DNA from 3 places in the Arthrobacter sp. UYP6 genome. Region 3 is predicted to be linked to each of the others. Evidence: riboswitches for the same ligand, from Rfam matches in the RefSeq annotation. Region 3 holds a riboswitch; each other region holds the start of a gene.
The links. Region 3 has a riboswitch for S-adenosylmethionine ahead of ABIB35_RS03405 (flavin reductase family protein). Riboswitches for the same ligand answer to the same signal wherever they lie in the genome.
Positions count from the first base shown of each region.

Region 1: another riboswitch for S-adenosylmethionine. It lies ahead of ABIB35_RS15605 (bifunctional o-acetylhomoserine/o-acetylserine sulfhydrylase); the one in region 3 lies ahead of ABIB35_RS03405 (flavin reductase family protein).
Region 2: another riboswitch for S-adenosylmethionine. It lies ahead of ABIB35_RS11125 (methionine ABC transporter ATP-binding protein); the one in region 3 lies ahead of ABIB35_RS03405 (flavin reductase family protein).

Region 1 covers NZ_JBEPPM010000020.1:33,850-43,752, forward strand. Annotated here, with positions in the region: gene metX (homoserine O-acetyltransferase MetX) at 1-459, opposite strand, end outside; gene ABIB35_RS15605 (bifunctional o-acetylhomoserine/o-acetylserine sulfhydrylase) at 498-1,814, opposite strand; SAM riboswitch class IV at 1,885-2,001, opposite strand; gene ABIB35_RS15610 (VOC family protein) at 2,272-2,922, shown strand; gene ABIB35_RS15615 (hypothetical protein) at 3,374-4,357, shown strand; gene ABIB35_RS18780 (glycoside hydrolase family 2 protein) at 4,404-5,759, opposite strand; gene ABIB35_RS15625 (sugar-binding domain-containing protein) at 5,769-6,317, opposite strand; gene ABIB35_RS15630 (CPBP family intramembrane glutamic endopeptidase) at 6,367-7,155, opposite strand; gene ABIB35_RS15635 (amidohydrolase family protein) at 7,303-8,580, opposite strand; gene ABIB35_RS15640 (formimidoylglutamate deiminase) at 8,577-9,903, opposite strand, start outside.
Region 2 covers NZ_JBEPPM010000011.1:107,199-117,101, reverse strand. Annotated here, with positions in the region: gene ABIB35_RS11170 (GNAT family N-acetyltransferase) at 1-498, shown strand, start outside; gene ABIB35_RS11165 (DUF1990 domain-containing protein) at 474-1,043, opposite strand; gene ABIB35_RS11160 (MmcQ/YjbR family DNA-binding protein) at 1,040-1,423, opposite strand; gene ABIB35_RS11155 (DUF1206 domain-containing protein) at 1,539-2,372, shown strand; gene ABIB35_RS11150 (acyl-CoA dehydrogenase family protein) at 2,397-3,683, opposite strand; gene ABIB35_RS11145 (MetQ/NlpA family ABC transporter substrate-binding protein) at 3,680-4,549, opposite strand; gene ABIB35_RS11140 (NtaA/DmoA family FMN-dependent monooxygenase) at 4,558-6,039, opposite strand; gene ABIB35_RS11135 (MetQ/NlpA family ABC transporter substrate-binding protein) at 6,054-6,965, opposite strand; gene ABIB35_RS11130 (methionine ABC transporter permease) at 7,034-7,699, opposite strand; gene ABIB35_RS11125 (methionine ABC transporter ATP-binding protein) at 7,692-8,525, opposite strand; SAM riboswitch class I at 8,630-8,728, opposite strand; gene ABIB35_RS11120 (CoA-binding protein) at 8,875-9,294, opposite strand; gene ABIB35_RS11115 (alpha/beta fold hydrolase) at 9,354-9,903, opposite strand, start outside.
Region 3 covers NZ_JBEPPM010000003.1:70,444-80,346, forward strand. Annotated here, with positions in the region: gene aspS (aspartate--tRNA ligase) at 1-1,215, shown strand, start outside; gene ABIB35_RS03390 (hypothetical protein) at 1,382-1,525, opposite strand; gene ABIB35_RS03395 (M66 family metalloprotease) at 2,662-5,892, shown strand; gene ABIB35_RS03400 (SRPBCC family protein) at 6,019-6,489, opposite strand; gene ABIB35_RS03405 (flavin reductase family protein) at 6,502-7,008, opposite strand; SAM riboswitch class IV at 7,065-7,185, opposite strand; gene ABIB35_RS03410 (PhzF family phenazine biosynthesis protein) at 7,291-8,127, shown strand; gene ABIB35_RS03415 (nitronate monooxygenase) at 8,135-9,199, shown strand; gene ABIB35_RS03420 (Vms1/Ankzf1 family peptidyl-tRNA hydrolase) at 9,210-9,767, opposite strand; gene ABIB35_RS03425 (replication-associated recombination protein A) at 9,863-9,903, shown strand, end outside.

The DNA of each region.
Region 1 (9,903 bases), on a different contig from region 3:
GTGCCAGGTCCGGATTCCCAGCTGGTCGGCCAGGCGCGCCTCGGCGCGGACCGAGTCCCGGACGGTGACAAACGGAAAACGGGAGCCCCAGGGAAGACCCTGCGGATCGACTGAGGAGGGTCCGGTGGATCCGTAGCAGCCGCCGAGCATATTGATCGAGACCACAAAAAAACGGTCCGTGTCCACCGTTTTGCCCGGTCCCACCAGGGCATCCCACCAGCCGTCCTCCCCGCTGCTGCCCCGGGCCACGTGGGTGCTGCCGGTGAGCGCATGGGCCACCAGCACGGCGTTGGTGGCATCCGCGTTCAGGCTTCCCCAGGTCTCGTAGGCAAGGGACACGGCCGGCAGATGCCCGCCGGTTTCCAGGTCGAGGCTGCCGATGCGGGCGTGCCGCAGCACCCCGTCCCGGACAGGAACGGAGTGCTGCGGCACGGTGCGGCCGGGAGTGGAGGCTGTCACTGCAGTCTTTGCGGTAGAAGGAAGTCTCACGCTGTGCCTTACGCTCCCTTGGCGGCCCGGAAACCGGCGTCGAGGTCCGCAATAATGTCGTCGATGTGCTCGATGCCCACGGAGAGCCGGACCAGCCCGGGGCTGACGCCGGCCGCCGCCTGCGCCTCCGCGCCCAGCTGGCTGTGCGTGGTCGACGCCGGATGAATGACCAGGGAACGCACGTCGCCCACATTCGCCACATGCGAGTGCAGGTCCAGGGCATCCACGAAGGCCTTGCCGGCGTCGACGCCGCCGGCGATCTCAAAGGAGACAATGGCGCCGGTTCCGCGCGGCCCGTACTTGCGCCCGCGCTCAAACCACGGGCTGGACTCCAGCCCCGCGTAGGCGACGGAGACGACGTCGTCGTGCCCTTCCAGCCAATTGGCCACCGCGACGGCGTTGCTCACGTGCCGTTCCACGCGCAGGCTCAGGGTTTCCAGACCCTGGGCAATCAGGAACGCATTGAACGGCGACACGGACGACCCGAGGTCGCGCAGCAGCTGCACGCGGGCTTTGAGGATGTAGGCCAGGTTGGCGCCCAGAATGCCGTCGGCGCCCAGGTCACGGGCATAAACGAGGCCGTTGTAGCTCTCATCGGGGGTATTGAAACCGGGGAATTTCTCCGGATCTGCGCCAAAGTCGAAGTTGCCCGAATCCACAATCACGCCGGCAATGGCAGTTCCGTGCCCGCCCAGATACTTGGTGGCCGAGTGCACCACAATGTCCGCGCCCCACTCGATCGGCCGGATCAGATACGGGGTGGAGAGCGTGTTGTCCACGATCAGGGGAATGCCGGCCTCGCGCGCCACCGTGCTGATGCCCTCGATGTCCAGCACGTCCTGGCGCGGGTTGGAGACCACTTCGCCGAAGAAGGCCTTGGTGTTGGGCTGCACCGCCGCCCGCCACTGCTCCAGATTGTCCGGATCCTGGACAAAGGTGGTGGTGATGCCGAACTTCTTCAGCGTGTGCTTGAACAGGTTGTAGGTGCCGCCGTAGAGACTTGGACTGGCCACAATGTGGTCTCCCGCCTCGGCCACGTTGAGGATGGCGAAGGTTTCAGCGGCCTGGCCGGAGGCGAGCAGCAGTGCGCCGATCCCGCCCTCGAGGGAGGCGATCCGGTTTTCCACCGCTTCCTGGGTGGGGTTGCCGATGCGTGTGTAGATCGGAGCCAGCTCGGCCAGTGCAAAACGGTTGGCCGCTGACTCGGCGCTGGGAAAGACGAAGGATGAAGTCTGATAGATGGGCAGCGCGCGGGCGCCGGTGACGGCGTCGGGCTCCTGTCCAGCGTGGATCTGCCGGGTTTCGAACGACCAGTTTCCTGACATTGTTTGCTCCCTGTAACTAGGGACCGCACCGAGACTTGTAGCCGGAAAAAGATAACCGGCAGCCATGTGTGGTCCGCGCTTGCCGTACGTCCGTTTGACGTACAGCCAGGTCTTCACCCGGGGCACCCCACCGCGGTTGGAGGGTTGCCGGCCAGCAAGCCGGGGCTATCTGCTGGCACTCATGACCTATCCCCCTATGAAAACGGATAAGCCCTGCGCCTGCAAGGTCTGTGACGGATCATTTCCCGGGATGTCGGGGGCTTCACCGAGGATCGGCAGCGCTGTTCTCCGCGACAGCCGGACGGCCTGATTCGGATTGCTCCTGCCGCGTGTACGGCAGATCCGGACCCCCGGCGACAGGCTTCCGGCAGATAAATCAGCAGGTCAAACGGAAGTTGTGGCCAGCTAAGGGTTGCCTTAGTCGAGAGGTGGGTCACAACGTGCCAAAATGGGCCGCATGCGCTTGGACCATGTATCTTATGCCTGTGAATCCGACGGTCTTTTGGCCACGACTGAGAGGATTGCTGCCGCTCTGGGAGCGGACTTCGTCAAGGGCGGTGTGCACCCGCGTTTCGGAACACGGAACATGATCCTGCCCCTGGCCAATCACCAGTACGTTGAGGTGGTGGAGGCCCTGAACCACCCGGCCTCGGACAAAGCGCCCTTTGGCCAGGCTGTGCGCCAGCGCTCGGAGTGCGGCGGCGGCTGGATGGGCTGGTGCGTGGCTGTGGATGACCTCTCCCCTTTCGAAGAACGCCTCGGACGGCTCTCCGTTCCGGGCAACCGCAAGTTCCCGGACGGCCAGGAACTGACCTGGCAGCAGATCGGCATCAACGGGCTGATCGCGGATCCGCAGGTGCCGTACATGCTGCGCTGGGATGACGGAACGGAGGCCCTGCACCCCTCCGCCGCTCTTCCGGGCATGCCCGGCAAGGTGAAGCTGAACTCCCTGACCATCGCCGGCTCCGCGGACCGCGTGGCCCAGTGGCTGGGCACCCCCGCCGAGGAACCGCTGGAAAACGTGGGCGTCACCTGGATTTCCCCCAAGGGCACCCCCGGCATCATGTCCGTCTCCTTCGACACCGCCAAGGGCCTCGTCGAGATCTAATCCTGCTGCCGGTTTGCCGCCGCGCGGGACGCGGATCCGCTACCACTTTGGGCATCCGCGCACCCTTTGGGCAGCGCAGGACCCGGATCCGCTACCGCTTTGGGCATCCGCGCACCCTTTGGGCAATCGCTGCCGGTCCGCACCGGCAGCAGAATCCCAAACCGGATGCCCCTGCCCAAAACAGTCGCGGTTCCCTCGGTTGCACCTCAGAGAAGCCAAATCCTGCCACTTTGGGCATCCGCGCACCCTTTGGGCAACGCAGCACCCGGATCCGCTACCACTTTGGGCGTCCGCGCACCCTTTGGGAAATCGCTGCCGGTCCGCACCGGCAGCAGAATCCCAAACCGGATGCCCCTGCCCAAAACAGTCGCGGATTCCTCGGAGGAGTTCTTATCCACAAGTCGGCCTTCGTTCCTCGGGGACGGTATGCCCAAGGGTGCACCCTTGGGTCATGGACCCCGAGTTTCTTTATGCATCCGACGCCGACCACGACGGCACCGGCAGACGGTCCCTGGCACGGAAATGCCGGAACGGTGAACTGGTACGGGTGCGGGCCGGGGTCTACATCCGAGCCGCCCAATGGCAGAAAATGCCGAAATGGGACCGGGACCGTGCCGCGATTTCCGCTGCCGTTGACCAGGGCCAAGGCCACGCACCTCGGATCCTGATCCAGCAGTCCGCCGCCGTCATCTGGGGTTTACCTGTCATCGGCAGAACCTCTGAAGTCCTGCTGCTGGCCCCGGGTTCGTCGCACGGGAGACGCCGCGGCAATCTCTGCTGGACTCCACGGACGCTGCTCGAGCCGACGACAACTCAGGACGGCCTTACCCTAACGTCCCGTGCACAAACTGTCCTCGATATGGCCGCCCGACTGCCCTTCGAACGTGCCGTTCCTGCCATGGACCACATGCTGCGCCCCGATGAAGCCCGCGGATTCCCTGCTCTGGAACGGGACGCCCTGATGGTCCTCAGCGGAAAACTCCCCGACGAGGCTAAACGCACCAGGGCCAGGAGGGTAATTTCCTTCGCCGATGGCCGGTCTGAATCCCCCGGCGAGTCATACTCCCGTGCAGTGCTGCATCTGCTCGGGTTTCCGCAGCCCGAACTCCAGCATGAATTCCGGTCTGCCGGCGGAGAGTTCCTAGGAAGAACGGACTTCTATTGGAAGGAGTACGCGCTGGTCGGTGAATTTGACGGGGCCGTGAAATACGGGGCTATCGGATCCAGTAATACTTCCGGCACTAGCCAGCAGATTGGAACGGCGGTCCGGGAAACCCTTATCCGCGAAAAGCGTCGAGAGGACGCTATCCGGGCCACGGGCGTCGGCTTTGTCCGCTGGTCATGGTCCGATATCACGAAGCCAAAGCATGACCCCGACGGCCTGGTCCGCATGCTGCTGCGGGCAGGCCTTCCCAGGAAACGCCGTCGTGCGTGAGCTTGGTTCAGGCCTTCCCGGGAAACGCCGGCGTGCGTGAGCTCCTTCAGGAACCGGACGCCCGGATTAACCGGGCATTGGTCTCCCGGACCGTATCAGCATCTATCTTCACCACGCGGCGGTCGTAGGTGAGCAGCCCGTTGACCTCGTCCTCCACATCGGTGAGCTGGGTATATACGGTCGCGGCCAGGCCCTGAGCCACCGCCGGCTCAATCTGGCGCCGGTGCAGTTTGATCCACGCCTGCCGCAGCGCTTCCGGCGTCTTGAACTTCCGGTAGCCGAACTCCTTCTCGTTGAAGGTATGGCCCGGCACGCGCAGGCTGTAGCCGCCGTATTCGGAGAGGACGACGGCGCGCCCGTCCCGCAGCCAGCCCTTCCGGAGCGCAAAGGGAACAAAATAGACGTGCACGCTCTTGAGGTCGCCCCCGCCCTGGTCGTGCCAGCCGCTGGCATGGTCGATGCTGCGGGTCGGATCCAGTGAGTGCAGCAGATCACTAACGGCATTGGCATCAAACTGGCCCCATCCTTCGTTGAAGGGAACCCATACGGCCAGGGAGGTACTGTTGCGCAGCAGGTTAACGGTGCCGTGCAGCTCCGTCAGGAAGTCCGTCCGGCCCTGTTCATCGGCGCGGCCAAAAGCGGCGTAATCGGTGTCATAACGGTGCGGTGCTCCCACCGCAGGGGCCGTGACAACGGCGTGCCGGTAGGTCCGACCGCCGCTGACCAGGTCCTGCCACACCAGCATGCCCAGCCGGTCACAGTGGTAGTACCAGCGCAACGGTTCCACTTTGATGTGCTTGCGCAGCATGGTGAAGCCCAGATCCTTGGCCGCCTGGATGTCGTAGGCCAGGGCCGCGTCCGACGGTGCCGTGTACAGCCCGTCCGGCCAGTACCCCTGGTCCAGCAGCCCGGCATGGAAGTATGGGCAACCGTTGAGCAGCAGCCGGGTATGGCCGGACGCGTCCGGTCCCGTGCCGAAGGTCCGCAGCCCGGTGTAGCTGCGCACGCTGTCGATCTCCCGGCCGCCGGAACGCAGCCGCACATCCACGTCATAGAGGAACGGATCCTCCGGTGTCCACAGGTGTGCATCCGGCACCGTAATCCGTGTTTCTTCCCCAGGAACGACGACGGCGTCAGCCACAGTGCGTCCGCCCGCGGACACGGTGATCACCGCGGTCAGGCCGGCACCGTCACGCGCGCCGTCATGCGCGCCGTCAGCACCTGCGGGGCCATCGTGGCCTCCGTCAGCGCCGTTCTGCCCGCCGTCGGCACCGCCAGTGCCGTTCGCACCACCGTTTTCGCCCCCGTCAACGCTGCCGTGCGTCCCGTCCAGCAGCACGGTCACCGTCACAGACTCCAGGTCCGGCACCAGGACCAGCTGCGAGATGCTCGTCCGCGGCACGGATTCCAGTCAGACGGTCTGCCAGATGCCCGACTGCGCGGTGTACCAAATGCCGCCGCGGTCCAGGACCTGCTTACCGCGGCTGTGATATTCGGTGTCGCTGACGTCACGGACCCGAACCACAATCTCCTGCTCGGCGCCGGGAACCAGCGCGTCGGTGACGTCAAGGGAGAACGGCAGGTAACCGCCGTCGTGCCCTCCCACCTGTGTGCCGTTGACGGTCACAGTGCAGCTCTGGTCTACCGCACCGAAGTGCAGCAGCACCCGATCATCCACAAATCCAGCCGGCAGCCGGACGGTCCGCCGGTACCAGAGCAGCTGCTGGGGCTGAAGCTGCCGGTGGACGCCGGACAACGCTGCCTCGGGCGAGAACGGGACCAGGATCTGCCCGTCCCAGTCGCCGTCGGCCGGAGCCTGGTCCCGGCGGGCTGAGGTGATGGCGTACTGCCAGGACCCGTTGAGGTTCAGGTAGCTGTTCCGGACAAGCTGCGGACGGGGATATTCCTGCAGCACGGACTCCGGGTCCAGATCGGCTCCCCAGGGGGTTGTCAGTGTCACGGGGCGGTGCTCTCCTCAGGTTGCGTTAGTGGTTTGGCGGGAACGGGAATCAAGTGCCAATACCAATGGCGGGGCCAAACAGTGCAAAGCCCACAAATCCGGCGATGTCCACCAGTGCGTGGGCGATCACCAGCGGCATGACCCGCCGGGTTTTGACGTAGGCGTAACCAAACAGCAGGCCCATCAGGAAGTTGCCGATTCCCGGGCCGATCCCCTGGTAGAGGTGGTAGCTGGCACGGATGAGCGCGGACGTGATGATGATCGCCGGGGTGCCCCAGCCCAGCTGGCGCAGCCGCAGGAACAGGTAGCCCACCACAATGACTTCCTCCAGCACCGCGTGCCGCAGCGCGGAGAGGATCAGCACCGGCAGCGTCCACCAGTAAGTGTCCAGCGCCGCCGGAACCAGTGCCGTGGTGATGCCCAGGGCACGGCCGGCCGCATACACGCCCAGGGTTCCGACGCCGATAATTGCCGCCAGTCCCACGCCCAGCCCAAAATCGCGCAGGGGTTTCTCGAAGGTGAAGCCGATCCGCCGGAACGCCGATTTGCCCGGTTCGGTGAGCAGGTACAGCACCAGCGCCACCGGCAGCAGGGAGAAGAGGATACCCAGCAGCTGATAGGTCAGGTCAAACCAGGGGTTTTCATCCAGCACCGGGTTCAGTGTGGTGGTCTGTCCACCCAGCGGGCCTTCGGCGACCTTTTCCAGCAACTGGACGACGGCGTATACCCCCGAGCGTCCGAGCGAGAGTCCCAGCACAATCAGGATTTCGAAGACCAGCATCTTCCGGGCCCGCGGGTCCAGGGAACCGGCCGGGGCGGGAAGGGGGGCAGCACGCATGGTTCCCATTGTGCCGGATGCGGGAACGCTGCGGCGGCAGGGACGCCGTCCACCACCGACCCACCCCGCAATTGACCTCAGCCGCGCACGGGCCAGCCCGGGACAGATCAGCGCACGTCAGCCGCGCACGGGCCAGCCCGGGACAGATCAGCGCCGCACGGGAACTCCGGCCCGCCAGACCGCACCGGTCAGCGGCATGCCCGGACGGTAGGCCAGGTGCGCGGCGGAGGGTGCGTTGAGCAGCTGCAGGTCCGCACGGTGCCCGACGGCGAGCGAGCCCACCGCCCGCTGCCCGTCCCGGTCCGCGCCGGTGTGCCTGCGCAGCGCCAGCGCGCCGCCGAACGTCGCGGCCCGGACCGCTTCCTGTACCGACAGTTCCATCTGCAGCACCGCCGTGGCCACGCAGAAGTTCATCGAACTGGTGTAGGAGGTGCCCGGGTTGCAGTTGGAGGCGAGGGCCACCTGCACTCCGGCGTCCAGCAGCTTCCGCGCCGGTGCCAGCGGCGCCCGGGTGGACAGGTCGCAGGCCGGCAGGCAGGTGGCCACCGTTCCCGGAGCACCTGATCCCCCAGCGGATGTTCCCGCAGTCCCGGCAGAAACAGCTCCGGATCCCGCCGTGTTCCACCCGGACCAGGTGCCGGCGAGGGCGGCAACGTCGTCGTCGGTCAGGTGGTTCACATGGTCCACGCTGGCGGCACCGAATTCCACGGCCAGGCGCACCCCCGCGCCGGGGCCCAGCTGGTTGCCGTGCACCCGCAGCCCCAGGCCCGCGTCCCGGCAGGCCTGCAGCACCCGCCGCGACTGGTCCTCGGTGAAGGCACCCCGCTCGCAGAAGACATCCGCCCACTGCACATACGGCCGCACGGCGGCGAGCATCTCGGTGCACACCAGGTTCGTGTATTCCTCGGCGTCTGCGCCGGCCGGCACCAGATGGGCGCCCAGGAACGTCACCTGATCGGCCACGCTGGAGGCGATCCGTGCATGCCGCCGCTCTTCCTCCACACTGAGTCCGTACCCGGTTTTGGTTTCCAGATAGGTGGTTCCCCCGGCAGCGGCTTCAGCCATCCGGGCCAGCAGCAGCCGGGTGAGGTCATAGTCCGAGGCCGCACGGGTGGCTTCGGTGGTGACGGCGATGCCGCCGGCTGTATAGGATTCCCCCGCCATCCGGGCTTCAAACTCGGCGCTGCGGTCCCCGGCGAAGACCAGATGCGTGTGTGAATCCACCCAGCCGGGCAGCCCTGCCCGCCCGCCGGCGTCGACCCGCTCATCGGCGGCCGGCGCCTCGGAAGCCGCCCCGATCCAGCTGATCCGCTCGCCTTCAAACACCACGGCGGCATCCCGCAGCACGGACTCCCCGGGGCCGCGGGACTCATCCTGGGTGGAGAGCTCGCCGATGTTGGTGATCAGTGTTGCTGCCGCGCTCATGTGTTTGGGCGTCCTTTGCTGGTGGTGGCGGGTGCCGCGTCGAGTCTGGAAACGGCGTCGAGTGTGGAAATGGCGGCGCGCAGCAGGGCTGCCGGGTCACCAAGATCCGTGTGGCTGCCCTGCCGGGCCCGGATACGGCCGCCGACGACGACGGTGTGCACGTCGGAGGCGGTGGCGCACAGTGCCAGCTGGCCGGGGTCCGAGCCGGCAGTGCGGAGAGTTCCGGGGTCCACTGACATTAAATCGCAGAAATTCCCCACAGCCAGCCCCGGAATCTGCCGGCCCTGAGCCTGCGCCCCGGCAGCCGACGCCGCCGCCTGCAGATCAGCCGGGCTAAAGCGGCCGCGTTCTCCGGAGCTGAGGCGTTCACCGTGTTCCAGTGCCCGCATCTCCAGCCAGGGGTCAACGACGGCGTGCTGGTCGGTGCCCAGCGCAATCCGGGCTCCGGCGGAGCGCAGGCGTGCTGCGGGACCGATCCCGTCGGCCAGGTCCGCCTCCGTAGTGGGACACATCACCACGGTTGCCCCGGCAGCTCCGAGGACGGTGATGTCTTCTTCGGTCAGGTGGGTGGCGTGGACCGCGGAGAGCCGCCGGGTCACCAGACCGTGCCTGGCCAGCAGCAGGGCAGGGGTGAGCCCGGTGGCCTGCAGGCATGCTTCGTTTTCGGCAGGCTGCTCGGAGAGGTGGATGTGCAGCGGAAGATCGTCCGGCAGCTCACGGGAAATCAGTTCCAGCTCGGCTTCCGGAACGCCGCGCACCGAGTGCAGTGCCGCGCCCACGCTGACCTGCGCCGGATCGAATTCCTCGGCAAACGCCGCGCGCAGGGAGGACAGCCGCGCCAGCCAGGCAGCGCCGTCGCGGTCTCCGAAGCGCAGCTGCTCCTCGGTGAGCGCGGCGCCGAAGCCTCCGGCCAGATAGCACGTGTCCAGCAGGGTCAGGCGGATACCTGCGGCAACGGCGGCCCGCGCCAGCGCCCGTTCCATGGCATGTTCCTGCGCATAGGCACTGCCGTCCGGGCGGTGGTGGACATAGTGGAATTCGGCGACAGAAGTCCACCCGGTGACCACCATTTCGGCAAACACGGCGGTGGCGAGCTGCTCGTACAGCTCCGGTGTCAGGGCGCCGGCGGCTTGGTACATTTGCTCGCGCCAGGTCCAAAAGCTGCCGGTGCCGCCAGCATGGGTGCGTCCGCGCAGGATTCGGTGGAAGGCATGGGAATGGGCGTTCGACGCCGCCGGAAAGGTCACGCCGGACAGCCGGCAGTCCTCCTCCCGCGGCGGCACTCCGGTTTCGGTTTGCGTGACCGTACCCGCAGCGTTGACC
Region 2 (9,903 bases), on a different contig from region 3:
GGACTCCCCACCGAACGCCTGCAACTGGATCCCATCTCCTCCGCCGAGGTGGACGCCCTCATCATCCAGTCCCGGCTGCCGGGCTGGGCGGCGGACTTTCCGCAGCCCACCGACCACGACGCCGCCCGCCAATTCTTTGAACAGGGCCTGAACTCCGTCGCTGAGCCCTTGACCACGCGGTTCATCCGCGAACGCGACACCGCTGCTGTAGTGGGCACCATCGGCTTCCTGATCCTCCCCGAAGAGGGGGACGTAGAGGTCAGCTACAGCGTGGTTCCTTCCCGGCGCGGCCGCGGATATGCCACCGAAGCACTGATCGCCATGGCCCGTCAGGCGCTGGAACAGCCGGAGGTTTCACGGGTCATCGCCCACACGGAAGTGGAAAACGCCGCGTCCCAGTCACTTCTGCTCAGCGCAGGCTTCCTTCCCGTGGAGGTCCCCGGCCTGGATTTGGGCTTTGTGCTGCGCCGCGCTCAGCTGCCGGAGGCGAGCCTGTAGGCTGCGCTCATATAGCGCCGGGTGAAGAAGGCCTGCACCCCGCGGTTGGCGGCGTCCCCCGCAGCGATCACCCGGTTCGCGGGACGGCTGTACGCGGCGACCCGGAAGATGAGTTTTCCCTCTTCGTCCAACTCCGCATAAAACCCCTCTTCTCCCTGCTCCGGGTGGCCCCGCAGTGTGCCGTAGCCAAAACCGGCGCGCTGGCCGGGCAAGGGCGCGCCGTCGTCGTCCATTTCCGGCTCCTCGGCCCACAGCACCCGGCAGGGAGCGTAATAGCGCAGCGGACCCACGCCGATCCCCGAAGCCATTTCCACCCCCGCGGCGGCGCGCGGCGTGCCCGCCGCTACCCGCAGCCCGGCCCGCCGGTGCAAATCCCAGTCCAGGACCCCGTTGGCCAGACGCAGGAATCCGGCGGCCGGATCAGGGATATCAAGCCTTTCGCGGCGCAGCAGCAGCCGGTATCCCTCCGGCCAGTGATCGGTCAGCGGCCGCGGATAGGGCCGGCGGGTGAAGCCGGCATCAGGGTAGGTCAGCTCCCGGCTCATCCGCCCGCCAGGCCTTTCCAGGCGAGCGATGCACGGTCCCTGGCCGGGAGCGACGCCACCACCAGGTCGTAGGAATCCTCCACCAGGTCGCGCACCAGCCCATCCTCCAGTCCGTGGAGCACTACGGAATTCCAGTGCGTCTTGTTCATATGCCAGGCACCGTTGATCTGCGGATGGGCGGCCCGCAGCTGCTGGGCCAGCTCAGGTTCGCATTTCAGGCTGATGGTCAGGGGCTCTCCGTCCAGGGCACACAACGCAAACATTTTGGCCTTGCCGCCGGAGGCCTGCACCTTGAACACCGACGATTCCGGGCCGAAGGGAAAGTCCTCATAGGCGCCCGGGAACTGCAGACACACCCGCTTCACTTCTGCCGCATCCATCATTCGAGCCTAGTCCGCCGCACAGCAACATCGCCACAGGTGACAGGATGGAAGGCAGACCCGCATCTGACCGGCGAACGCCCCACAGCGTTTGCCCGAATCTTGGAGGACAGTTTTGACGCACACCGGACACGGAGCCAGGCTGACCTCGGCCGCGCAGAAGGCGGCGCAGTCGAAGGGCTTTGAACGCGCAGCCCGCCTGGGATACGTAGCCAGCGGGCTGCTGCACCTGCTCATCGGCGTGATTGCCCTGCAGATTGCCTCCGGCTCCGGCGGCAGCGGCAGCGCGGATTCCTCCGGCGCCGTATCCACCCTTGCCGGACAGCCAGGCGGGCTGATCCTGCTGTGGATCTGTTTCCTGGGCTGCCTGACCCTGGGGCTTTTCCAGCTGTCCCGGATCTGGCTCGACGGGCGTGGCCTGAAGGGCAGCCAGGTGTGGAGGATGCGCGGTTCCGCCGCAGGCCAGGCCCTCACGTACGGCGCCATTGGCGTGTCCTTCGGCACGTTCGCCCTGGGCGGCGCCAAGGACAGCAGGCAGAGTTCGGCGGGCTGGAGCGCCCGGCTGATGGCCCAGCCGGCCGGCGCGGTGCTGCTTGGCGTGGTGGGACTGGGGATCGTCGTCGTGGGCGGATACTTCATCTTCAAGGGCGCCGCCCGCCGCTTCCGCAAGGACCTGCAGGCGGTTCCGCCGGGCACCTGGGACCGCGCCGTCACGGTCACCGGCACGCTGGGTTTTGTTGCGAAGGGCATCTCGCTGGCCATTCTGGGCATCCTGGTGATGGTGGCCGCCTTCACCGCCGATCCGGAGAAGTCCTCCGGGCTCGACGGCGCCCTCCATGCCCTGCGCGGGCAGCCCTTCGGTTGGCTGGCGCTGGGCGCCGTGGGTCTGGGCCTGCTCTGCTACGGCCTCTACACCGGCATCCTGCGCGCCCGATTCGCCAAGCTTTAAGTCGCTGGCGCTGCCCGCACGGTTTTAGGGCACGACGGCGGGTGCCGGGGCAGCGGGTGCCGGCCCAGCGGGTGCATCGCCGATGCTGCCCAGCCCCTGCGGCACCGTCCCGTTGATCTCCCAGTCCCCCACGCCGCGTGCCTTGAAGACCGCGGGGTTGTGGGTGGCGACCGTGCGGGCGTTTCGCCAGTGCCGGTCCAGGGCCTTTGTCGTGGAGACGGCCGAAGCGCCGGTGACGTCGAACAGGCCCTGGGCAACATCCAGGACCAGCTCCGGCACGGTTATTTGGGCCCGGTCCACCGCCAGCTCCGTGCGCAGGTATCCCTGCTCCGGGGTCAGGTCCAGCGCCGGGTCGACGGCGGCGTCAAGTTCCACTGCCGCAGCCAGGACCATGGCCTCCGCCGTTGCCGCCTTGGCCGACAGCCGGCCCACCAGCTGCTGAATCAACGGATCGTCGCGGAACAGGCTGCCGCTGCCGGTGTTGAAGGTGCGTTTGCGGCCGCGGACCAGAGCGGCGGCGTCACGGACCGCGGCCCTGCCGATGCCGGCAAGGACTGCAAGCAGAACCAACTGGAAAAATGCCGCCTCCAGTGTGGTGTCGGCAGCACCGCGCGGAATCACATCCCGGGCGGGAACGTGCACCTGCCGGAAGTACGTGGTGCCGGTGCCGGTGTGCTGCTGGCCGAAGCCGTCCCAGTCATCCACAATCCGCACGCCCTCACGGTCAACCGGAACCACGGCATACTGGCGCCCGGGGACGCCGTCGGTGGTGGCCATGACAGCGATCCAGTCGGCAAAGATGCTGCCCGTGGTGTAGTACTTTTCCCCGTCCAGCACCCAGCCCTCCACCCCGGGGCGCAGCTTGGTGTTGGTGGTTCCCAGGGCGTTGCCCGAGCGCTCGGTGGCGGCATTGCCGAAGATTTCTCCGGCGGCCACCCGCGCATACCAGCGCTTTCGGAACCCGGCATCTTCACGGCCAATGGTCTCCACAAAGGCAAAGTGGGAGCGCAGCAGGTGTGCCACATTGGAATCGGCTTCAGCCAGCTCTACCAGGAGCCGGAAGAACTCCGCGTGGCTGGCACCGTCGCCGCCGGCCCCGGCGGGCAGCCGCACGGCGCCAAAACCGGCATCCTTCAGCCACTGCACCGGTTCAAAGGGCAGGGTGCGGGTGAGCTCACGGTCCAGTGATCCCGCCGCGATGCGCGCAAAAACCGGCCGGAACCGAGCGGCGAGGTTCTGGTAGCGGGATTCCGGGCTGGTCCGCGTGTCCGGGGTATTCTCCGGCAGCGCCTCCCCTGCACCGGCACTCATGCCTGCCACCATTGAGAGAGCTCATCGAGCGGGTCGGTGTCCCACGGCGTTGGCAGCACCCCGCCCATATAGTCGGCAAACCACTGCCGGACCTCCCCTGATTGGTACGCCTCCTGCAGCACCCGGGCTTTTTCGGTGGCAGCGAAATCGGCGGTGCCGGCAACCACACAACGGAACGGAAGCTGGTCCGCTTCCGCTTCAAAGGCCAGCGCACCCTCCACGGTCAGGCCAATCTCGGCGGCGAGGCGCACAAAGAGGAAACCGGCGTCTACATCGGGCAGGGTCTTGGACAGGGACTGCTGGTCCACTTCCACAAATTCGAAGTTCCGGGGATTGGCGGTGATCGCTTCCTGCGACACCTTGATGACACCCACGCCCTCCTTCAGCTCCAGCAGCCCGGCATCGCGCAGCAGGACCAACGCGCGGCCGTTGTTCGCCGGATCCACCGGCAACGCGATCCGGGCGCCGTCGGGCAGTTCCTGCAGGGAGTTCCAGCGCTCGGACCAGATGCCGCCCGGTGATCCGTAGACGTAGAACAGCGGGTCCAGTTGCAGGTTCTTATCCGCAATGAACTGCTGCAGATATGCGCCGTGCTGGAAATAGTTGGCATCAAATTCACCGTTGGACACGGCCAGATTGGGTTGGATGATGTCGGTGACATAGGTGGCGTCCAGCGTCCAGCCCCGCTCTTCCAGGAGCCGGGCGGCGATTTTGGTGGGCTCCTGATAGGGCGCGGATTCCGTGACGATGATGCGGATCCGCCGGTCATCGGCGGCCGCCGATCCGGTTCCGCAGCCGGTGGCGGCCGCCAGGGCGGCGGTTCCCGCCCCGGCAAGGGCCAGGCGGAGGAAATTTCTTCGCTGCATGGTGTTCTTCAGTCCTTTCGGGCCGCGACGGCGGCGGAGGGAACGACGGCGGAGGGCACCGCGGCGGTGGGAACCGCGGCGGTGGAGGCACCGTACGCGCCGCGGAAGCGGGCGGCCGGATGGCGGCTGTTCAGCAGCGGGCCGGGATAATCCGGGCTGCGTCCGAAGACCTTTTCCCGGAAGGTGCCCGGCGCATAGCCGGTTTGGGCCAGACCGCGGCGGCGCAGTTCGGGGAGCACCCCGTCGATGAAGTCCGTATAGGAGCCGGGCAGCACGGCGTTGATGATGTTGATGCCGTCCACCCCGGCGTCCTGCCAGCGCTCCAGCTCATCGGCGATCTGTTCCGGGGTGCCGGTGATCTGCTGCGCCTCGGTGCGGTACCGGGCAACGTCTGCCAGGGTGGGGTTCCGGCCGGGCGTGGAGGCAATGATCGCCTCCAGCACGCCGCGGCCGCCCTCGGTCTCGATGGTGCCCACGGGGGTCTCCAGCGGCAGTCCGCCAAAGTCCACGCCCAGCCCGCCGCCAATGTGCGCCACCACCGCGTCCAGGTCCAGATACTCATCCAGCTCCGCTTTTTTCCGTTGCGCTTCGGTCTCCGTCCCGCCCACCACAAAGGAGAGCCCGGTAAAGACCTTGATGTCACCGGGCAGGCGTCCGGCGTCGGCGGCGTGCCTGCGCACACCGGCCGCCACTTTTGCGGCGTGCGCCGGACCGGGGGCAAAGATGAACGTGGCCTCGGCGTTGGCGGCGGCGAACTGCTGGCCGCGTCCGGAGCTGCCGGCCTGGAACAGGAACGGGGTGCGCTGCGGGGACGGTGCGGTCAGGTGCGGGCCGTCGATGGAATAGCGCTGGCCGCGGTGGTGGATCTTGTGCACCTTCGCCGGGTCGGCGTGCACGCCGGCCGCTTTGTCCTGGATCAGGGCGCCCTCATCCCAGGAGCCCTCCCAGAGTTTGAAGACCGCCTGGGCGTATTCGTCCGCCCAGTCATAGCGCGAGCCGTGGGCAGCCAGGCCGTCGGAGCCGAAGTTGCGGTGCGCGTTGTCCAGGACAGACGTCACGATGTTCCATCCGGCGCGGCCATTGCTGAGGTGATCCAGCGTGGACATCTGCCGCGCAAACTGGAAGGGGTGGGATTGGACCACCGACGACGTCGCCGCCAGGCCAATCTCGCTGGTTGCCCCGGCGAGGGCCGCGAGCAGCAGCACCGGGTCATTGGCCGGCACCTGCAGACCGCGGCGTACATGCGATTCCCAGCCGCCGTCGTGGTCTCCGTAGAGGCCCACCACGTCGGCGAAGAAGAGGGCATCGAACTTGGCGTCCTCCAGCTGCCGGGCCAGCCCGGTCCACAGCGAGAGCTCGTTGAACCGGTGCTGTTCGGCCTCCGGGTGGCGCCATTGGCCGCCGCGGATGTGGCTGGTGGTGTTCATCAGGAACGCGTTGAGCAGCAGCCGCGGACGGCCCTGCGGATAGCGGGAACTGGGGGTGGTCATGGTGTCCTTTCGGCTCAGGCCTGGCTGAGTGCTTCGAAGGCGGGCTGGGGGTCTTCGTCCCACGGAAGCTGGAAGAAACCGTCCTGGTATCCCGCGAAGAACTCCCGGACTTCAGGGCTTTGGATGGCGGCACGCAGTTCCCGGGCTCCCGCGCCGGCGGCAAAGTCCCGGGTGCCGGCAAAGACCGAGCGGTAGGGAATTTCGTCTTCCTCCTGCTCCTGGGCCACCACGGCTGCCTGTTCGTGAATGCCCGCGTCGATGGCGGTGGACTGGAACATGAAGCCGGCGTCCACATCCGCCAGCGTCTGGCTGAGCGAGAGCTGATCCACCTCCACGAACTTCAGGTTCCGCGGGTTCGCGGTGATGTCCTGCTGCGAGGCGGTAACCACCTTGGCGCCGTCGGACAGTTCCAGCAGGCCGTGGGCGCGGAGCATGAACAGGGCACGGCCGTTGTTGGCCGGGTCCACGGGGATGCTGATGGTCGCGCCGTCGGGCAGGTCGGCAAGTGAGGTGTGCCGCTGGGAGTACAGCACCGCCGGGGAATTGCGGATGTAGAACAGGGGCACCAGGTCCAGGTTCTTATCGCGGTTGAACTGCGCCAGATAGGCCATGTGCTGGAAGCAGTTGGCCTCCGCTTCCCCGTTGGCCACCGCTATGTTGGGCTGGTTGATGTCGTTGACGAAGGTCGGTTCCAGCTTCCAGCCCTTCTGGGCGAGGAGCTTGCCGGCAATGACCACCGGCTCCTCATAAACCTTGACCTGCGAGGAAATGAGGCGGATGGTGCGGTTCCCTGCCCCGGCGTCGGCGGCGGTCTGGAACCCGCAGCCGGCCAGGACCGGTGCGGCAGCCCCGGCGGCGGCGAGATAGGCGAGTAGGGTGCGGCGGCTGGGTGCGCCTGAACTGTTTTTGGGTGTGGTGGAGCGCAAAATGTCCTCTTTGAAGGTGAAGGCCCGGCAAGGCAACCGGCGCCGGTCGGGAACGGGTCAGCGGTGGGTCAGGTGCGTTTGTCCGCGCGCCGGGAAATCCAGGAGCCGCTCAGCTGCACGGCCTGGACCAGGAGGATCATCAGCACAATTGCCGTGACCATCAGACCCGTTTCATAGCGGTAATAGCCGTAGCGGATGGCGAAGTCCCCAATGCCGCCGCCGCCCACCAGCCCGGCCATGGCCGAGTAGGAAATGAAGCTGACGGTCATGATGGTCACCGAGCTGATCAGGGCCGGGCGGGCCTCGACGAGCAGCACATCGCGGACAATCTGCAGGCGGGTGGCGCCCATGGAGCGGGCTGCCTCCACCACGCCGCCGCCCAGCGCGGTGATGTTCTGCTCCACGAAGCGGGCAAAGTAGGGAACCGCGTTGATGGTCAGCGGCACAATCACCGCGGCCGTGCCGATGGTGGTTCCCACCAGCAGGCGGGTGAAGGGAATGATGGCGATCAGCAGGATCAGGAACGGAAAGGAGCGCACCAGGTTCACCAGGGTGTCCAGGATCCGGTGCAGCTTGGGTTTGGGCGACAGCCCGTGGGGGCCGACGGCGTACAGCAGCACTCCCAGCGGGGTACCCAGCAGCACGGCCAGCGGAATGGCAATCACCAGCATGGTGCCGGTTTCCCCCAGCGCGGCCAGCAGCTCCGGCCAGACCTCAAGGATGCGTTCAAACATAGAGGGCTCCTTCTCGGCTGTTGACCGCCGGGGTTGCGGCGGAAGCGTGGGTAGCCGCGGCTGCGGTCCGGTCCAGCCGGATTTCATCCGACACCAGGTAGCGGCCAATCAGGGTGGACGGGGTAAAGTCCGGGCGTTTGAGCTCGGCAAGGTCGAACTGTTCCACCACCCGCCCCTCCTCCATCACCGCGACGTTCTCAGCGATGGCCTTGATGACGTTCATTTCATGGGTGACCACCACAATGGTGATGCCGAAGCGGGCGTTGACGTCCGCCAGATATTGCAGCACCGACGCCGTGGTCCGGGGGTCGACGGCGGAGGTGGGCTCGTCGCAGAGCAGCACCTTGGGCCGGGTGGCCAGGGCCCGGGCAATGGCGACCCGCTGCTTCTGACCGCCGGAGAGCTTCGCGGGATACGTGCCCGCCTTCTCCGCCAGGTCAACGATTTCCAGCGCCTCCAACGCCCGGCGCCGGCGTTCGGCGGCATTCCCGAGCCCGGCGAACTTCAGGGACAGCGCCACGTTTTGTGCCGCGGTGAGATTGTTGAGCAGGTTGAAATGCTGGAAGATCATGCCGATTCCATGCCGCCGCTCGCGCAGTTCCGATGTGCCGAGCTCCACCAGATCCACGCCGTCCACCAGGACACGGCCGGACGTGGGCCGCTCCAGCAGGTTGATGTTGCGCAGCAGGGTGGATTTGCCGGCACCGGAGAACCCGATGATCCCCTGAATGCTTCCACGCCTGATGTCGAGCGAAACGTTGTCCACTGCCGTCAGCTGCTGCCCGCCGGTGTCAAACACGGTTGATACATTCTCAATCCGGATCATGTGTTCCTCCTGGGTCAAGGCCCGAGAAGAGGTGCGCACCGCCGGCCGGTCCGCAGAAGCGCACGCCGGGGCATGCTCCAAGGGACCGGATGAAAGCGGATGCTTCTCCATCGGTCCTGGCGGTAGCACCCTTGCTCCGCAGGATCGCGGAAGGGTTGCTGCGGCGTCACGGAGCCAGGTCTCTCAGCCGCTCTGGATGGTTACGGTTTCCATGCTGGCTGCGGCGCCCCGAATGCGCAACGGGCGTGACCTCATACGGCTCATGATTGCGGAATGTGACCTGCATGGCGTCACATAGGCGTTTGTGACGTCATCCGGGGGCAGCAGGAAGCCGTGGCGGCGCTGCTTATTAAAGCCCGAAGCGGGGTGCCTCAATTACGGGGCAGGTGTCCATGACCACGTCCAGGCCGGCGTTGGCCGCGCGCTGCGCTGCCGCCTCGTCAATGACGCCCAGCTGCAGCCAGACTGCCTTGGCACCCACGGCAATGGCCTGGTCAACAATGTCGCCCACCCGGGAGGAATTCACAAAGCAGTCAACAACATCGATGGAGCCGGGAATCTCATCGAGTCTCCGGTAGCCCTTGTTGCCGTGCACGTCGTCGCCCTTGAGGCTGACCGGGATGATCTCCATGCCCAGGTGGTCCTGGATATAGCGGGAGACGCCGACGGCGGTGCGCAGCGGATTGTTGGACAGGCCCACCACCGCCCAGCGGGAGCCGCGGTTCTTCAGGAGCGCTTCGATGACTGCGGGGTCATTGATGTGTGGCATCTGCCGTCCTTCGGTGGAGTCCTTCGAATCGGGCTCCAGCTTACGCCCGCACGGGCGGCTCAGCTCAGGAAAGATTCAATGGCGTCCACCAGGGCCGCGTCGGGGCCACTGGCCGCGCTGCCCTCCACCAGCTGGAATTCTCCCTCATCCAGGGCTTCGGCGGCCCGGCGGGCAAGGTCTAGGGTTTCGTCGCCGCTGGCGCTTCCGGCCAGGACCAGCACGGGGACCCGGACGCCGCCGAGTCCTTCCAGTTCCGTCTGCAGCACCAGCATCTCGTCTTCGCCCTCATCCAGGGCCAGTGCCGGTTCCAGTGCAACGACGCGCGTGATGACGGCAGATTCCTCGGCGGCCCGCAGCGCCAGGAAGGCCCCCGACGCGAAGCCGTACAGGTCAGCGGTGCCGCCGGCCACCTGCACCACGGCCAGCAGATCATCGACGTCGGATTCGGCGGTGTATTCCTCGCCGAGCCCGCTTTCCCCCAGCCCGCGGCGGTCATAGGTATAGACGGTGTGGTTTCCCGCCAGGACATCAGCCAGCGCCCGGGTGGCTGAGCTCTTCCGGTCCGAGGTCAGGGGATCCACGATGACCAGCGGCGGCCCGTCACCCTGC
Region 3 (9,903 bases):
CTGCTCCAGGTGGGCGGCTTTGAGAAGTACTACCAGATTGCCCGCTGCTACCGCGATGAAGATTTCCGTGCGGACCGCCAGCCGGAGTTCACCCAGCTGGACATCGAAGCCAGCTTTGTCGAAGAAGATGACATCATCGCGCTTGGTGAGGCCGTGGTTAAGGCCCTGTGGAAGCTGATCGACGTCGACATCACCACGCCGATCCCGCGCATGACCTACGCGGACGCCATGGCGCGCTTCGGCTCGGACAAGCCGGATCTGCGCTTTGGTCTGGAGCTGACGGAGCTGACCGACTTCTTCAAGGACACCACCTTCCGTGTGTTCCAGGCCCCCTACGTGGGTGCCGTCGTCATGCCCGGCGGTGCCTCGCAGCCCCGCCGCACGCTGGATGCCTGGCAGGAATGGGCCAAGCAGCGCGGCGCCAAGGGCCTGGCCTACGTGCTGGTCCAGGAGGACGGCACGCTGACCGGCCCGGTTGCCAAGAACCTCACCGACTTTGAGCGTGAAAATCTTGCCGAGACAGTTGGCGCCAAGCCCGGCGACTGCATCTTCTTCGGTGCAGGGGAGAAGGCGGCATCCCGCGCACTGCTCGGTGCGGCCCGTGTGGAGATCGGTCACCGCACCGGCCTGATCGACCCGAACGACTGGGCCTTCGTCTGGGTGGTTGACGCTCCCATGTTCGAGCCGGCTTCCGCAGCTGTTGCCGCCGGAGACGTAGCCGTGGGCGGCGGTGCCTGGACCGCAGTGCATCACGCCTTCACATCCCCGAAGCCCGAATTCATGGATACCTTCGACACCGACCCCGAGTCGGCTGTGGCCTACGCCTACGACATTGTCTGCAACGGCAACGAAATTGGCGGCGGTTCCATCCGTATCCACCAGCGCGATGTGCAGGAACGTGTCTTCAAGGTCATGGGCCTTTCCCAGGAGGACGCGCAGGAGAAGTTTGGCTTCCTGCTCGAGGGATTCAAGTACGGCGCACCGCCCCACGGCGGCATCGCCTTCGGCTGGGACCGTGTGGTGGCCCTGCTGGCCGGCTCCGATTCCATCCGCGACGTTATTGCGTTCCCGAAGTCCGGCGGCGGCTACGACCCGCTGACCCAGGCTCCGGCGCCGATCACGGCCCAGCAGCGCAAGGAAGCCGGCGTGGACTTCAAGGCGGAGGCCAAGAAGCCTGAGGCCAGGAAGTCCGAAGCCAAGAAGGATGACGCCTAAGGTCTTCCGACCCAAGAGTCCAGTGACATGAGAAGTGCCCGGCCGTTCTTGCCGGGCACTTTCTTGTTCTTCGAGCTTGTTGTTCCGGTCAGGGCAGCCGGAGCTAACTGTGGCTGAAAGCGGTGGTGCTGCTCGTGCTCAGGGTGCTTCCGCTGGCATCCTGCACTCAGATGCACGGCGGGTTGTGGTGTCCCCGCTGCCAGCCGAGCTGATACCCCATGGCGCCCATTTCGAGCCGGCCCTGGGCCTGTTCGACGGGCACCTGGCAGGAGTATCCCTGCTGTGTGGTGGTGCTGGATGATGCACTCACGGCGACCCCCAGAGTGGCTGAAAGGCTTGGCGAAAACAGCGCCGGCCTCGGCCGTAGTGCAACCGTTGACCTCCACACTGGTGCTTGACTGCCAACGGGGACCCAGCCAGAAGGACAGCCTCCCGCCTGGATCTGGTATTCAGCCCCGGCATCCAGGGGAGAACTATCAGAGTTTTTGGAATGATTTTCATCGTTCAATCGCCAGACAGGTTATTGATCCAACGCGGGATGATTATTCAGGTTTGGTAATGTTGTAGACCACGAGCCAATAGTCAGCGGAATTCACATCGCTCACGGTCACGGTCGCAGGAATACTCCCGGCCCTCACCGGATATTCATAAGATGCCAGGTTCGGGCTATTGCAGCGGTCCCCGCCGGTGGATGTTACGAGCTTACCTTCGGCATCCAGGAATTGGACTTTAAATGCCTCTGCAGGTGAGGAAGGTCTTGAACGTTGTTCCTGGCTCCATGGCGGGCAACTCGAACGTACTGGGCCCGGCGGCGGATTCCTCAAGCAGGACGCTCCCGTTTTCCGGTCGGAGCTGTGGTTCCGTTTCGAAATAGGTTTCCACGCTTACCGGGTCTTCGGCGCGAAAAAGGTCCGCTTTGTCGGGAGCACCGCTTGAGGGTGCGTTCGTCCCGGCCGCAGGCGCCGAATTCTCCGGAGCCGGTGAAGGGGAGTCGCTGCGGGCGGCAGAACCGGGCTGGTCCTGGGAGCTGCATCCTGCGAGCACCAGTGCCAGGGCTATTGCGGGCAGAACCACTGCCCGGCGCATCCAAAAACCGCCATGCGTCCCAGCGGGTCGGACGGTGCCTGAAGGATCGTGGACATTGCTCGGTCTCATCATTTCGGCTACTTCCTTCCGAAGTAATCCGCAAGACGTTAGTGCCTTTCGCGCGGGATGTAAAGGTTTGATAAAGAAAGGTAGTCATTGGTTTGCATGTACTTGCATTTCCAACCCTAAATCCCACAGCTGTGGAGCATAATCGGCGTATGCCCTCACGGGCGGAAAGAATTACGTCATATAAGGGTCGGTCAGATCAATGCAAGTAATGTTTGCGACGACGAGTGACTTTTGCCCGCACCTGACTATCTGTCAGATCGTCGATTCAACGCGGGCCGACGAGGAACCAGAATGCAGCACAAATCCCCCCACCGCCAACAATCCCCCCGCCGCAAACGCCCGCATTCACCCGGGCTTGCCGCAATGTCCATCGGAGCAGCCCTTATCCTCGGTCTGGCCGGCGGCTCCATCCCGTCGTCCGCGGCGGCCAACATCCGTTCCGGCGTCCCCGTGCCCCTGCGGGCACCGGCCGGGTCCGCCGTGATTCCGCTTGACCTTGCGGGTTTCCACGACACCACGGCAACGGGCGCCGACCGCCCGCTTCGCAACGACCTCACCGGCAACCTTGCCGGTCAGGTGGAGTTTGCCCAGAGCCATACGATCAACGCGAGCGGCAATGCCGCGGCGAAAATGCCGTCTCTCGTGACGGACCGGGCAGCACTCGTTCTCTTCTCGCCGCTTTCCGCCGCCACCAGTGCAAGCGTCACCGCCACGGTGAAGGGGGAGACCCGCGGAACGCTGGACCTTGCGCCACCGGCTGCCATTCCCCGCTCTGATATGGACATCACCGGTAACAGGGCCGACGTCGCCTACTCCACCACCGCCTGGACCTCCGAACTGCCATGGAACTGGATGCAGCCGGGCCTGGAGCTGACCTTTTCGGCTGACGCGGGCAGTGGAGTGCTCGCCGCCGGGAATATCGAATTCGCGGCGCCCGCGGAGCTGATCATCAACTCCGTCCAACTGGGCATGCTCACCGACGCCCCGAAGTCCGAGGGCCACTACATGTTCAACCAGCCGGAGAAATCCGGTGCTGACTACTTCCAGACCATCCCGGTCTCCAAGCTCACGATGGCGATCTACGAGCCGGTGCGCCTCGACAAAGTGATTGTGTCGTCCGGAGTGATCTACGAGGACAAGAGCGCCGTCAACGGCGACGTCTACTCGGGCGACCTGCGGGAAAATGTTGGCAAGGCGCAGGTAAGCACCGGCATCAACCTCGCCAACTTCGGCACCACCAGCGGGCCGATGGATCAGCGGCAACCGGGAACCTTCAACCAGCGAATCATCCACCACTCGGCCGGCAGCTATGCCAACGGCGTGCACTCCCACGGCCTCAGCGGCGGAAACGGCATGGCCACCCTGTACGACTCGGTCGGCAACGAGCTCAGCCACGAACTCGGCCACTCCTATGGTCTGGGGCATTACCCCGGGGTGGACACGTCAAAGCAGGGCGACGCCCGGGTTATCAATGCGAGTCACCACAGCGAGAGCGGATGGGGCTACATTGCCTACCGTGACCGGATGCGGTCCAACCTCTCGTCGAACACCGCCTTCACCGCAGCGGGCTTCAATCTGAGCGCCGGCAACTTCACCCAGAACTACAAGGGTCTCTACAACTACCACCGCGACGCGATGTCGGGCGGCAGCAACTCCAGCAGCCTGTCGCGCTACACCCATCTCACCGGGTTCAGCACTGAGATCACCCAGCGGTCCCTCCGCACCCTGGTGCCCGACACTGCGTATCCCAGCGGTTACCGTGACTGGGATGCCGCTGCCGGCGCGTATGTCGACGCGAAAGCCAAAAACCCCGCCTTCTCGGCGCCCAGGCCCGCACAGGTCGGTGTTCCTGTTTTCACCCTCCTCGGAGGCTACAACCCGGCGGTTCCGGAACAGACAGTGCTCTATCCCGCCTTCCGCAGCAACTACGGCAACGTTTTTGACCTGCCGCAGGAGAACACTACGGCGACGGACGCGGCCCGCCGCTGCTGGATGGACATCACCTTCCAGGACGGCAGTGTCGAGGCGACTGCGCTGGCCGCTTCCGATGGCGTCAAGCAGTTCAACGTCAACCTCGCCGATGCGGACAAACCGACTGGCGCGTCGATCTTCTGCCGCACGGACGGCACGACGACGAAACTCGGCAACTCGATAACCATCGCCGCCGATCTCGAACCCCTCCGCCCCGCCGTCGAAATCGGCCAGGAGGCCGGCTACGAGGCGCTGCGAGCCGTCGAACTGCCCGAACTCGAAGCCAAGCTGCAGGCAGTCGCGGACGATGCCGTGCCGGTCCTGGACACGGCCGGCACGGTGCTCCTGGAGAGCTGGAAGGACAACCTCAGCGGGCTCAGCACGGCAGCCCGGGAAACCGCCGACAAGGTGCAGGCGGCAACCGCGGCCTCCGCCTCGGTTGACGAATTCATTCAGCTCAACCAGGACAAGCTCACGGCCAAGGATGCGGTTGCCACGGCCGAGCTCGCAACGCTCATGACCTCGCTGGGCCTGGTTGAAGGACCTACGCAGATCCTGCCCCGCGGTGGCCGGCTGCTGGTCGACGGCGGCCATTGCCTCGTCCTAGGCGACGACCTGGGTGTCACCGTTCCCGGTGACAAGACGTTGTGTGCCGACACCCCCTCCCAACGCTGGTTCAGAGATGCGCGCGGCGCACTTCACAGCGAGGCACGCCCCGACCTGTGTCTCGTCCCCGGCACCCCGGTGACTGTCGCCACGTGCTCTATGACCGCCGGCTCACAGGTGTGGCTGCCCGAGGCCGACGGGCACATCAAGAGTGCGACATGGAGCTACCTCGACTACCACCGCGCCCAGGGCATCGCGGGCATGTACGGGCGGGGGACAGGAGCAAACCAGATCTGGACCGGCCTCTCGATCGCCTCGAACCCCGGTATGGCCCTGCTGAAGCCGGGCAGCCTCGCCATGCTCTTCAGTCTGGATTTCACCGCCTACTCCATTGATTCCTTCATCGCGGCCAACAAGGACAAGCTCACGGCAAAGGATCCGGTGCCCGCGGCGGAGCTTCGGACGCTGCTGGCCGCGGCCGGATTTGTGGAGAGCCCCACCCGGGTGCTTCCCGGCGGAGGCCGGACGCAGGTGTATAACGGCCACTGCCTGGTGCTGGGCGGCAACCTCGAGGTCACCGTCCCCACCACCAAGACGGTGTGTGCCGACACCGCGGACCAGCGCTGGTTCATGGACGTACGCGGTGCGATTCACAGCGAAAAACGCCCCGATCTGTGCCTGGTTCCCGGCACTCCGGTAAGGGCTGCAGCCTGCTCGCCGGCTGATGGTTCGCAGGTTTGGCTCCGCGAGGCCGACGGCCACATCAAGAGCGCGACGTCGAGCTACCTCGACTTCTACCGTGACCGGGGAATCGCGGGCATGTATCCGAAAAACTCGGGTGCCAATCAGGTCTGGACGGGGCTTCCGTCCTCGGCGAACCCGGGTATGGCGGCGCTGAACGCGGCCAGCCTCGCCACGCTGTTCAGCCTCGGTCTGGACGCCTAACGTCCCTACCCCGAAATGACAGAAGGTGCACGTCCCAGCGCTGGGACGTGCACCTTCTGCCATTTCGGGGGGCGGGGGTGAGGGGTGAGGGATGGGGGGATTGGCGGAGGAGATCTGAGCCGGGAGCTATTCGTCGGAATACGCGCCGGAGAGAGAGGCACCGACGAGGTGCCGGTTGCGCGTTTGGATGAGCCGCTGCAGATAGCGGGACAGCACGAGCTTCTCGGCGACCCGGCCGAGGACGCCGAGCGGGGCCGTGAATTCAATGCGGTCCACCATTGTGGTCCCGGCGGCATCGGAATGAAACTCATGGACATGGCGGAAAAACCGGAAGGGGCCCCGCACCTGCTCATCGGTGAAATGTTCCGGTGCCTGCATCTGCGTGATCCGGCTGGTCATCCGCAGCGGCAGGCCGAAGTGCCAGGCACGCCACGTAACCTCTTCGCCCAGGCAAATAAGCCCCGAGGTTACTCCGCGGACAGCTTTCTCACGGGAAGCGGCCATGGAGTCCTGATGAGCATCGATGCTCCTGGCAAGGTCGAACAACTGCCCCCGGGGCATGTCGGTCCGCGTGGTGCATTCGAAGGTGACGGTCATGAGCCGAGTATGTCAGGCAAACTCCGCGACGCTGAGGTGTCGGAACGCCGAACCGTGGAACACCAGCGGCTCGTGGGCATCGTCATGCGAGGCATGACCGTGGACGCGGAGCAGCACAACGCTGTGGTCCCCGGCGGGCACCTCGTTCTCCACTGAGCACTCGAGCCACAGGGCTGCCCGGTCCAGGAAAAGAGAACCCGATTCGTCGGTGTGCAGGTTCAGGCCCGCAAAACGGTCCCCGGACTTGGACGCAATCTGTTTGCAGATCCCTTCGTGTTCGGAGCCCAGGATCGACACTCCGATCCGGGCCGCCGGCCGCAGCACCGGCCAGGTGCGGGAGGTGTTTTGCACGGCGAACATCACCAGGGGAGGGTCCATGGAAACGCCCACGGTAAAGGATGAGGCAACAATTCCCTGCGGCTGCCCGTCCACCACAGCGCACAACGCCGCAATACCGGAGGGGAAACGCGAATAGGCGCGGCGCAGGGCCGCGGGCTGAAGATCGGTAACAAGAGCCATGCTGAGTTTCCTCTGCCTTAAGCGCCGGGCCGATGACAAAAACAGGGTCGGCACAAACGCGGTACTTGCCGCGGCCGGGAAATTTCTCCGGGCGGCCGAATCGTCACCTGGAGCACCCCGCTACGGCGAGAGGGTTGCCGTCCAGCCGGCCAGGGCCCGTGGCTGGAACTCTTGATTCTTCTTCCAAGGTAGGCGGCATGGGTCCAGGCCTGCAAACCCCTGCCTTACTTCGTAAAACTCAGCTTCATAAAACTCCCCATAGCTAAGGGATAGAGTTTGGGCATGAAGCAGCGGTGGTTTAAACAGGTGGACGTTTTTGGCAGCGAGCCGTATTTGGGGAATCCCCTCGCAGTGGTGCTGGAAGCCGAGGGACTTTCGGATTCCGATATGGCGTCCTTCGCGCGGTGGACAAATTTGTCCGAAACCACGTTCGTGCTGCCTCCCACCAGTGACGGCGCCGACTACCGGGTGCGGATCTTCACCCCCGGCGGAGAAATACCGTTCGCCGGGCACCCGACATTGGGTACCTGCCACGCGTGGCTGGAGGCCGGCAACAAGCGCCGCTATCCCGACGTCGTCGTGCAGGAATGCGGGATCGGCCTCGTCACGCTGCACGCCAACGCGGGCATTGCCGCCTTTGCCGCGCCGCCGCTGCTGCGCTCGGGCCCCTTGGAGGAGGAGGTCCTGGACCAGGCGCTGCGGGCGCTGAACCTGGACCGCACGCAGATCCTCGCCTCCAACTGGATCGACAACGGACCCGGCTGGCTCGGGCTCCTGCTGCCGGACGCCGCTGCGGTGCTGGCGCTGAAACCGGATCCCACCATCATGGGCAACCTGCGCGTGGGCGTCATGGGCGCCCAGCCGCAGAATGCCGAAACAGACTTTGAGGTCCGGGCCTTTGTTCCCGGCCTGGGCATCACCGAGGATCCGGTGACCGGCAGCCTCAATGCCGGCCTCGCCCAATGGCTGATCGGCGCCTCCCTGGCACCGGAGCGCTATGTGGTCACCCAGGGAACCGCGGTGCAGCGGTCCGGTCGGGTCCGCGTGTTCACCCGCGACGGCAAGATCTGGGTGGGCGGGTCCACCGTCACCTCCATCGACGGCACCGTCACGCTCTAGGCGCACCATGTTCAGCCTGCAGTCGCTTTCCGTGCCCGTGGTCGGCGCACCCATGGCAGGCGGGCCGTCCACGCCCGAACTCGCCGCGGCGGTCAGCAACACCGGCGGACTGGGATTCCTGGCCGCCGGCTACAAAAGCTCCGCCGCCGTGGCAGCGGAAATCGCCCGGACTCGAAGGCTCACCAAAGCGCCGTTTGGCGTGAACCTTTTTGTTCCGGACCACGCCAACACCTACCGCGCCACAACCGGCACCACCGCCGCCGAAAAGCTGGCTGCGGCACTGGCCTTCCGGAACCTTCTGGCAACGGGAACCGCAGCGGGAACCGCAGCGGAACCCGGACTGCCTGACCCCGACGACGACGACGGCTGGCCCGCCAAACTGGAACTGGTCCTGCAGGAACGGGTGCCGGTGGTGTCCTTCACCTTCGGACTGCCGGCCCCGGAGATGCTGGCGGAACTCGCCGGGCGGGACATCTGCGTCATCGTGACTGTCACCGACAGTGCCGAAGCCCTGGCCGCGGCCGACGCCGGCGCCCGGGTGCTGTGTGTCCAGGGCCCCGAGGCGGGAGGTCACCGCGGAACGCTGGACAGCGCCAAGGTTCCCGGCGAGGTTTCCCTGGACCGGCTCCTCCGCGGGATCGGGCAGGCCTGCGACCTGCCACTGATCGCTGCCGGAGGCATCACCGCACCGGCGGACGCCGCCGCAGCAGCGGCTGCCGGTGCCGCCGCCGTTCAGGTGGGGACCCTGCTGCTGCTCAGCAGAGAAGCGGGCACCAGCCCGGTGCACCGTGCTGCCCTGCTGGAAGCAGCGCAGGGCGGACGGTTCTCCGAAACGTCACTGACCCGGGCCTTCTCCGGCCGTCCGGCGCGCGGGCTGACCAACGCTTTCATGCGTGCCTATCCGGATGCGCCGGACGCCTATCCGTACGTCAACCAGATCACGGCTCCGCTGCGCGCCGCCGCAGCAGCGGCGGGGGACCCGGAGGGTGTTAGCCTGTGGGCCGGCACGTGCTACCGGTTGGCAGCGGAGCAGCCGGCAGCGGACATTGTTCGCAGGCTCTCCGGGCGGTGACGGCCCCCGCCTAAGGGACCGAGATCCGGATGAAGACCGACGCCGCATTCCTCGCGGCCTTGGCCAGCGCCGCGGATTTGGGATCCTGAACGTCCAGGAAACGCAGCCGGGCCAGGCCGCTCCAGGGGTGGAAAACCCGTTCTCGGGCCAGCAGCTCGAGCAGGGGCCGGTCGCCGCCAAAAACCAGGTACTCGGGCGGATGTTCGGCGAAAATCCGTGCCGCCTGCTCGGCCGTCCGGGACTGGACATACCGGCCGGCCTTGGAGGCGAGCAGCACGCCGTCACGGGCCACCCCCACGGCAAAACCGCCGCGGCGCAGCAGTACGATGCCCAGCGTACGGGACTGGGCGGCCAGCGAGACCAGGCGCTCGACGTCGTCGGCTCCGCGCCCCGGCCGGCCGTCGTCCGGCCACGGCGCCAGCAGGTCAGCTTCGGCGCCGTTCGCCGCTAAGAGGTGCAGACCGCCGTGCTCCGGAGTCAGCGTCAGGTCGCCGTTGCCGGCAGCGAACCGTTCCAGCCAGCCCGGCAGCCGGTCGGCGGATACAAAGGTGGAGCGGGTGACGGGCATTGTGCGATTCTCCTGGCGGGACTGCTGATTCGGCTGGGCAGAGCGCCGGCAGTCGCCGGGCCTTCTCAACGCTACGGCACGAGTAGCCTTGGGGAGTGAGTGATTTGTTCAGCAGCGACAGTGACAGCGACGACGA